2 regions of the Shinella sp. HZN7 genome follow, and region 2 is predicted to be linked to the other one. Evidence: riboswitches for the same ligand, from Rfam matches in the RefSeq annotation. Region 2 holds a riboswitch; the other holds the start of a gene.
The links. A riboswitch is a leader RNA that binds a small molecule or an ion and turns the genes downstream of it on or off. The one in region 2 is predicted to bind S-adenosylmethionine.
Positions count from the first base shown of each region.

Region 1: it holds a riboswitch for S-adenosylmethionine, as region 2 does, so the genes downstream of both, shn_RS00580 (O-succinylhomoserine sulfhydrylase) here and metA (homoserine O-succinyltransferase) in region 2, are expected to answer to the same signal.

Region 1 is NZ_CP015736.1:118,784-123,120, forward strand. It holds gene shn_RS00570 (Hsp33 family molecular chaperone) at 1-827, shown strand, start outside; gene apaG (Co2+/Mg2+ efflux protein ApaG) at 1,012-1,404, opposite strand; gene shn_RS00580 (O-succinylhomoserine sulfhydrylase) at 1,531-2,715, opposite strand; SAM riboswitch at 2,759-2,837, opposite strand; gene shn_RS00585 (2'-deoxycytidine 5'-triphosphate deaminase) at 2,998-4,107, shown strand; partial or broken gene shn_RS00590 (ATP-binding cassette domain-containing protein) at 4,295-4,337, shown strand, end outside.
Region 2 is NZ_CP015736.1:3,918,552-3,922,888, forward strand. It holds gene shn_RS18945 (aldose epimerase family protein) at 1-534, opposite strand, end outside; gene shn_RS18950 (GNAT family N-acetyltransferase) at 632-1,084, opposite strand; gene metA (homoserine O-succinyltransferase) at 1,088-2,011, opposite strand; SAM riboswitch at 2,071-2,148, opposite strand; gene shn_RS18960 (hypothetical protein) at 2,249-2,497, opposite strand; gene shn_RS18965 (ABC-F family ATP-binding cassette domain-containing protein) at 2,628-4,337, opposite strand, start outside.

The DNA.
Region 1 (4,337 bases), 880 kb from region 2:
TGCTGGCCGAGGCGATCACGCTCACCGTGCTGCTCGGCACCTCGCTGAAATTCGAGGGCAAGCTGATCGTCCAGACCAAGGGCGACGGCCCCGTCGACCTGCTGGTGGCCGATTTCGCGGCGCCGGAGAACGTGCGCGCCTATGCCCGCTTCGACCAGGCCGCGCTCGATGCCGCGATTGCGGCCGGCGCGACGGAGCCGCACGAGCTTCTGGGCAAGGGCATTCTCGCCTTCACCATCGACCAGGGCGCGCATACCCAGCGCTACCAGGGCATCGTGCCGCTCGACGGCCATACGCTGGAGGAGATCGCCGGCGTCTATTTCCGCCAGTCGGAGCAAATCCCGACCAAGGTGCGCCTCGGCGTCGCCGAACTCTACGACCGCGATGCCGCCGGCAAGGCGCGTCATCGCTGGCGCGCGGGCGGCATGGTCGCGCAGTTCCTGCCGCAGGCGCCGGAGCGCATGCGCCAGGCCGACCTTCCGGGCGGCGACGGCGAGGAGGCCGGCCACAAGATCGCCGATGACGACAACTGGGCCGAAGCCAAGGCCATGGTCGAGACGATCGACGCGGACGAGCTGACGGATCCCAATGTCGGCACCGAACGGCTGCTGTTCCGCCTCTTCCATGAGCGGGGCGTGCGCGTCTACCAGCCGCAGCAGGTCTTCGACCGCTGCTCCTGTTCGCGCGAGAAGCTGAAGGGCGTCCTGGCCGGCCTCAGCGCGGAGGAGATCGCGCATACGGCGGATGACAAGGGCGAAATCGCGGTCACCTGCGAATTCTGCTCGACGACCTACCGCTTCGAAGCGGCGGAAGTCCTGCCGCAGTAAGGGGCCTCGCCCCTCATCCGGCTGCCGCCACCTTCTCCCCGCAAGCGGGGAGAAGGGAAGGATGCAAGGCTCCGGTCTTCATCCACGACAACGATGTCAGGAAAACGATGCGGTCTGGTCCCTTCGCCCCGCTTGCGGGGAGAAGGTGGCCGGCAGGCCGGATGAGGGATAATTCTTGCCGCCCTCAGTTGAGCGTGCGCGCCTGCCCCGGCGTATCGAGCGAGAACGCCGGTATCGCCACATCGAACGCCTCGCCGTTCTCCGCTTCCATGCGGTAGCGGCCGAACATGATGCCCGAGGGTGTTTCGAGCGGGCAGCCGGAGGAATATTCGTAGGTGTCGCCGGGGCGTAGCACCGGCTGCTCGCCGATGACGCCGGGTCCGTTCACCTCGTCGACCTGGCCGTTCTGGTCGGTAATGTGCCAGTAGCGCGTCATCAGCCGCACGGCGACATCGGAATGGTTCGCGATGACCACCCGGTATCCCCACACATAGCGGCTGTCGTCGGGATCGGACTGGTCGGCCAGATAATACGGCTCTACGGTCACTTCGATGTCGCGGGTCAGCGCACGATACATGGGCAAGCCTTGAACTGATTAGCTTCTGCTATTCTACACGAATGTGGTTTCGTCAAGGATAAGCAAAGAAAGCACCGGCCTCCCCGGCCGGTGCTTCCGCATTTGTCCATCGGTACGGCGAAGGGCTCAGGACTTGATGCTGGAGAGCGCGCGGGCAAAATCCTCGATGAGGTCCTCGCTGTCCTCGATGCCGGCCGAAAGGCGCACGGTGCCGGCCGAAATGCCGAGCTCGGCGCGTGCCTCGTCCGTCAGGTTCTTGTGCGTCGTCGTCGCCGGATGGGTGATGAGGCTCTTGGCGTCGCCGAGATTGTTGGAGATCTTCACGACCTCAAGCGCATCCTGCAGCGCGAAGGCTGCGTCCTTGCCGCCCTTCAGCTCGAAGCAGACGAGCGTCGAGCCGCCCGTCATCTGCTTGGCGATGATGTCGGCCTGCGGATGGTCCTTGCGGCCCGGATAGATCACGCGGGCGACCTCATTCCGGTCGGCGAGGAAGTCCGCGATGCGGCTGGCATTCTCCGTCTGCTGCTTGACGCGCAGCGGCAGCGTCTCGATGCCCTTCAGCAGCGTCCAGGCATTGAACGGCGACATGGCCGGGCCCGTATGGCGGAAATAGTCGTGCAGGTTCTCGTCGATCCACGCCTTGTCGGAAAGCACCACGCCGCCGAGGCAGCGGCCCTGGCCGTCGATATGCTTGGTGGCCGAGTAGACGACGACATGGGCACCGAGCTCCAGCGGCTTCTGGAAGAGCGGCGTCGCGAAGACGTTGTCGACGACGACCTTGGCGCCGATCTGGTTCGCGAGCTTGGCGACACCGGCGATGTCGATCACTTCCAGCGTCGGGTTTGTCGGGCTTTCGAGGAAGAAGACCTTGGTGTTCTTCCGGATCGCCTTTTCCCAGTTGGCAAGGTCGCGGCCGTCGATCAGCGTGCATTCGATGCCGTATTTCGGCGCGAGCGTCTCGACCACCCAGCGGCAGGAGCCGAAGAGCGCGCGGGCGGCGACGATATGGTCACCGGCCTTGAGCTGGCAGAGGATCGCGGCGGAGACGGCGGCCATGCCGGACGCGGTGGCGCGCGCATCCTCGGCGCCTTCCAGCATGCACATGCGCTTTTCGAACATGTCGTTGGTCGGGCTGCCGTAGCGGGCGTAGATGAAGCCGTCCGTCTCGCCCTTGAAGCGGGCTTCGGCCGCCGCCGAGGTGTCGTAGACGAAGCCTTGCGTCAGGAAGATGGCTTCGGCGGTTTCGCCGTGCTGGGAGCGGGTGGTTCCGCCGTGAACGAGTTGGGTGGCGGGGCGCCAGGACTTGCTCATGTGATCGTCGCCTTCAAACAAAAAAACCGGCCGCAAAAGCAGGCCGGTTTCGAACCCGGCCTTTTTAGCTACTTGTTTTACGTGGCTGCAAGCCGGCCGGCCAAATCACCACGGGATAATCTGCTAATACTGCGCCCCCGCGCTTGCGTCAATTGGCGGCATTTGGTTTTGTGCGGGCCTTCCGGGTATTGTTCCGAAATGTGGGCATCGGTTTTCGGAAGAAACGATACGAAAGCAGACGGCCGGACCATCCGGCCCCTGCTCTGACGGGACGGTATGACGATGGGTGGTTCTGCGACGCGCAGCACGGGCATTCTGGCGGACAACGCCATTCGCGGCTTGTTCGATAGCGGCAGGTTGAAGAGCGAGACGGCGCTGGACGACGACCAGATCCAGCCGGCGAGCCTCGACCTGAGGCTCGGCGCAAAAGCCTTCCGCGTGCGGGCGAGTTTCCTTCCGGGGCCGTCCCATCTCGTCGCCGACAAGCTCGACCGCCTGCAACTGCACGTCATCGACCTTACCGACGGTGCGGTGCTGGAGACGGGCTGCGTCTACATCGTGCCGCTGATGGAAAGCCTGGACCTGCCGGCGGAGCTGGCGGCGTCGGCCAACCCGAAGAGCTCCACCGGCCGCCTCGACATCTTCACCCGCGTCATCACCGATCGCGCCCAGGAATTCGACAAGATCCCCGCCGGCTATTCCGGTCCGCTCTATCTCGAAATCTCGCCGCGTACCTTCCCGATCGTCGTGCGCCGCGGCTCGCGCCTGTCGCAGATCCGTTTCCGCAAGGGCAATGCCCTGCTCGGCGAAAGCGAACTGCTTGCCCTCCACGGCACGGATACGCTCGTCGCCAGCGAGACGCCGAACGTCTCCGGCGGCGGCATCGCGCTTTCCATCGACCTCAAGGGCACCGGTCCGGACGGGCTGATCGGCTATCGCGGCAAGCACCACACCTCCGTCGTCGATGTCGACCGCAAGAACCAGCACGACATCTTCGATTTCTGGGAGCCGCTGTTCAGCCGCGGCCGCAACGAGCTGATCCTCGATCCCGACGAGTTCTATATCCTCGTCTCCCGCGAGTCCGTGCACGTCCCGCCGCTCTATGCCGCCGAGATGACGCCCTTCGACCCGCTCGTCGGCGAATTCCGCGTGCACTATGCCGGCTTCTTCGATCCCGGCTTCGGCCATGCCCCGGCCGGCGGCTCCGGCAGCCGCGCCGTGCTGGAGGTGCGCAGCCACGAGGTGCCCTTCATCCTCGAGCACGGCCAGATCGTCGGCCGCCTCGTCTACGAGCACATGCTCGACGCACCCGAAGGCCTCTACGGTTCCGGCCTCGGCTCCAACTATCAGGCACAGGGCCTGAAGCTGTCGAAACATTTCCGCGCCGGATAATACCGCTTCCGCAAGGGCTTGCGCCGGCCGCATCGCGGCCGGTCCTCTGTCGTGCCGATGAGATTCGGCAGGGCGTCCTACCCATTTCATTTTCTACTTTACAAACGAAATTAAACGTTTTTATTATGATATAAACGTTTAACAATAGCTGGGGAGCCCGGACGTTTCGCCGGCAGGGAGGACGTCGTTGGCATCGATCCGCATCGAGAATCTCCGCAAGGGTTTTGGCG
Region 2 (4,337 bases):
GCTGAAATAGCTGTGCTGGCAAAGGTTGACGGGAGTCGGCGCATCCGTCGTGGCCTCATAGACGACGGAGAGCACGCCCTCGCCGGAAAGCCTGTAGGTGCAGGTGATGGCACAATTGCCGGGATAGCCGGCGCGGCCAGCAGGGTCGATCAGCGACAGGGTGACGACGTCGGTGTCCTGTGCGGCGATGCGCCAGTTCTGCCGACCGATGCCGTCTCTGCCGCCATGCAGATGGGTGACCCCACCCTCGTTGCATTCGAGCTGGAAATCCGCGTCGTCGATCGAGAAACGCCCGTCCTTGATGCGGTTGGCGCAGCGCCCGGGCGTCGCGCCGAAATAGGGCGAGTGATGGAGATAGCCGGCAAGGTCCTCGAAGCCGAGCACCAGCGGCGCATCGTGCCCGTCAAGCCGAAGGTCCTGGATGACCGCCCCCCAGGTGAGGACATGCGCCACCAGCCCGCCGCCGGCAAGGCGGATCCGCTCGACCGTTTCGCCATTCTCCAGGCGCCCGAAGATTTCATTTCCGCTGCCCACGCTCGCCTCTCCTCCGCTGGTCGCCGGTCCGGCGCGGCAACCTGCTGCAATTCCCCTTCATCCGCAACAGAAAAGTCATACTTTTCGACGGCCCTGTTCAGAAGGATTTCTGGTAGATGATGAAGGGCGTCTTGTCGGCGATGCGGTCATAGAGCTGGCGCGCCGTCGTGTTGAACGCCTGCGTCATCCAGTAAACCTCGGGCGAGCCCGCCTCTTTTGCCTTGGCATAGACGCCTTCGATCAACGCCCGGCCGATGCCGGAGCCGCGCACGTCGGGATCGGCAAAGAGATCCTGCAGGTAGCAGACATTGCCGATCGTCCAGCAGGAGCGGTGGAAGAGGTAGTGCGCAAGACCGACGGGCTTGCCGTCGAGCGTGGCGAGGAGGCCGCGATACTCGCCCTCCGATGCCTTGCCCGTCAGCCGGGCGAAGGTGGTGGCATAGACCTCCTCCGGCAGCACCGTCTCGTAGAAGGCGAGATAGGCGGTCCACAGGCGTCGCCATTCGCCTTCATCATCTTCATGCAGCGGGCGAATGACGACACGGCTCATGGGTCAGGCTCCGGTTCCGATCTTTTCCAGATCGTAGGGTGTGGTCTGGTAGATCTCGTTGATCCAGTTGCCGAAGAGCAGATGCGCATGGCCGCGCCAGCGGTTCTGCGGCGGCAGCGACGGATCGTTGTGCGGGAAATAGTTCTTCGGCAGCTTGATCGGCACGCCGGCCGAGACATCGCGGAAATATTCGTCGGCGAGCGAGGTGGAATCATATTCCACATGGTTGAAGATATAGAGGCGGTTTCCGGCCTGCTCCCGCACGAGGCAGACGCCGGTCTCGTCGGAATCGAGCAGGATGTCGAGCTCCGGCACCGCCCGGATGTCCTCGATGCGGATTTCCGTCCAGCGCGAGACCGGCACCTCGAAATTGTCGGAGAAACCGTTGAGATAGACCGACGAAGGCTTGCGGTTGTGATGGCGGTAGACGCCGAAGGCCTTTTCCTCCAGCGTGTGCTTCGGCACGCCGTGGAAATGATAGATCGCCGCCATCGCGCCCCAGCAGACATTCAGCGTCGAATGAACGTTGGTCGTAGTCCAGTCGAGGATCTGCTTCATCTCGTCCCAATAGGTGACGTCCTCGTAGTCGAGCGTCTCGACAGGCGCGCCGGTGATGATGAAACCGTCGAACTTGCGGTGCCGCACCTCCTCCCACGTATCGTAGAAGGCGAGCAGGTGCTCTTCCGACGTATTCTTCGCCCGGTGTCCGCCGACGCGCACCAGCGACAGCTCGACCTGCAGCGGGGAGGCGCCGACAAGGCGCGCCATCTGCACTTCCGTCTTGATCTTGTTCGGCATGAGGTTGAGCAGCCCGATCTGCAAGGGGCGGATATCCTGCCGGATCGCCACCGTCTCGGTCATCACCCGCACGCCCTCGTTGACGAGGGTTTCGAAGGCGGGAAGCGTATCGGGAATCTTGATGGGCATGTCTCACTCGATCGAAAAACAAAACCGGCCGCAACAGTGTCGCAACCGGTCCACGGAAGGTTTTTCCTCGCGCGGCCCTTTAGCGACTTGTTTAACGTGGCTGCAAGCCGGCCGGCCAAATCACCACGAGCCGTTTAAATAGCGCTAGTCAGGCGATGAATCAATCCATGGCCGGAAACGGGCAAGGCCCGGATGCGACGGGCATCCGGGCCTTGCTTCTACAAAAAAGGCGGCAGCTCAGTAGTAGCTGTAGTAACGCTTCTTGTAATAGACCTTGCCGCCCCAACCGCCGCCCCAGCGATGGCCGTAGTAGCCGTCATGGTGGCGCTTGACGCGGTAGTGCTTCTTGTAGCCGTGATGGCCGTGGCCGTAGCTCTTCCAGCCGTAGCTCTTGTGGCCGTAACCGTAATAGCCGGCCTGCGACGGGGCGGCGAAGGAAACAGCGGCGACGACGGCGACGACGGCGGAAATGACGAACTTGCGCATGGGACTCTCCTGATCTCTTCCGGGTTACAGGATGAGCTCCTCTCATCCAGTGATCAGACTGTCCCATATTGCCGGGCACGGCGCTGTTCCGGATGGAACACGGCCCCGGCAACCCTGATTTCGAGGTCGCCTACCCTTCCAGCTCCTCGCGCAGCATTTCCAGTTCCAGCCATTCTTCCTCCATCGCCGTCAGGGATTGGCGCAGCTTTTCCATCTCCGCGGCCAGCCTGTTGAAGGTGGCGGGATCCTTGGTGAAGAGGGCGGGATCGGCCATCTTCGCCTCGCGGGCGGCGATCTCCTTCTCCGCCTTCTCCATTTCCTTCGGCAGGTTCTCCAGGGCGAATTTCTGCTTGTAGGAGAGCTTCGCCTTGCCCCTGTTCTCCGCCGGGGCCGCGGCGGATGTCTCGACCGCCTTCGCCTTCTCGGCCTTTTCCGCCTTGCGCTTCTCCTCGATCGCGCCGCGGCGCTGCGCCATCATGTCGGAATAGCCGCCGGCATATTCGATCCAGCGACCGTCGGGACTTTCCGGGTCGGCGGGTGCGATGGTCGAGGTGACGGTGCGGTCGAGGAAGTCGCGGTCGTGGCTGACGAGCAGCACGGTGCCGGCAAAGCCCGCGACGATCTCCTGCAGGAGGTCGAGCGTCTCGATGTCGAGGTCGTTGGTCGGCTCGTCGAGGATGAGGAGGTTTGTCGGCCGCGACAGGATGCGCGCCAGCATCAGCCGGGCGCGCTCACCGCCCGAGAGGTTGCGGATCGGCGTGCGGGCCTGCTCGGGCTGGAACAGGAACTCCTTCATGTAGCCGGTGACGTGCCGCTGTTCCCCGTTGACGAGCAGCGTCTCGCCGCGCCCGTCCGTGAGGTAATGGGCGAGCGTGTCGTCGAGGTTGAGGTCCTCGCGGCGCTGGTCGAGCGTGGCGATCTCCAGGTTCGTGCCGAGCTTGACGGTGCCGCTGTCGGGCGCCAGTTGCCCGGTCAGCATCTTGAGCAGCGTCGTCTTGCCGGCGCCGTTCGGGCCGACGAGGCCGATGCAATCGCCGCGATGCACGCGGATCGAGAACGGCGCGACGATAGTGCGCTCGCCATAGGCCTTGGTGATCTTCTCCGCCTCGATCACCAGCTTGCCGGATTCCTGCGCATCGGAGGCGCTGGCCTGCACGCTGCCCTGCGGCCCCTTGTGGCCGCGATAGCGGGCGCGCAGATCGTGTAGCGCGCCGAGGCGGCGCATGTTGCGCTTGCGCCTTGCGGTGACGCCGTAGCGCAGCCAGTGCTCCTCGCGCTCGATCGCCTTGCCGAGCTTGTGCTGCTCCAGCTCCTCGGCCTCCAGCACCTCGTCGCGCCAGGCCTCGAAATGGCCGAAGCCGCGGTTGAGCCGCCGCGACTGGCCGCGATCCAGCCAGACGGTGGCGTTGGACACCTTTTCGAGGAAGCGGCGGTCGTGCGAGATGACGACGAGGGCCGAGCGGGTGGACTGCAGCTCGCCTTCCAGCCATTCGATGGTCGGAAGATCGAGATGGTTGGTCGGCTCGTCGAGGAGAAGGATGTCCGGCTCCGGCGCCATCACCCGGGCCAGCGCCGCCCGGCGCGCCTCGCCGCCCGACAGCGATTTCGGGTCCTCGCTGCCGGTAAGCCCGAGATGTTCGAGCAGATAGGTGACGCGATAGGGATCGTCGCTCGGCCCGAGGCCCGCCTCCGCATAGGCCGCGACCGTGTCGTAGCCGTCGAAATCCGGGGCCTGGTGCAGGTAGCGGATGGTCGCGGAAGGATGACGGAACACCTCGCCGGACTGCGCCTCGGCAAGGCCGGCGGCGATCTTCATCAGCGTCGACTTGCCCGAGCCGTT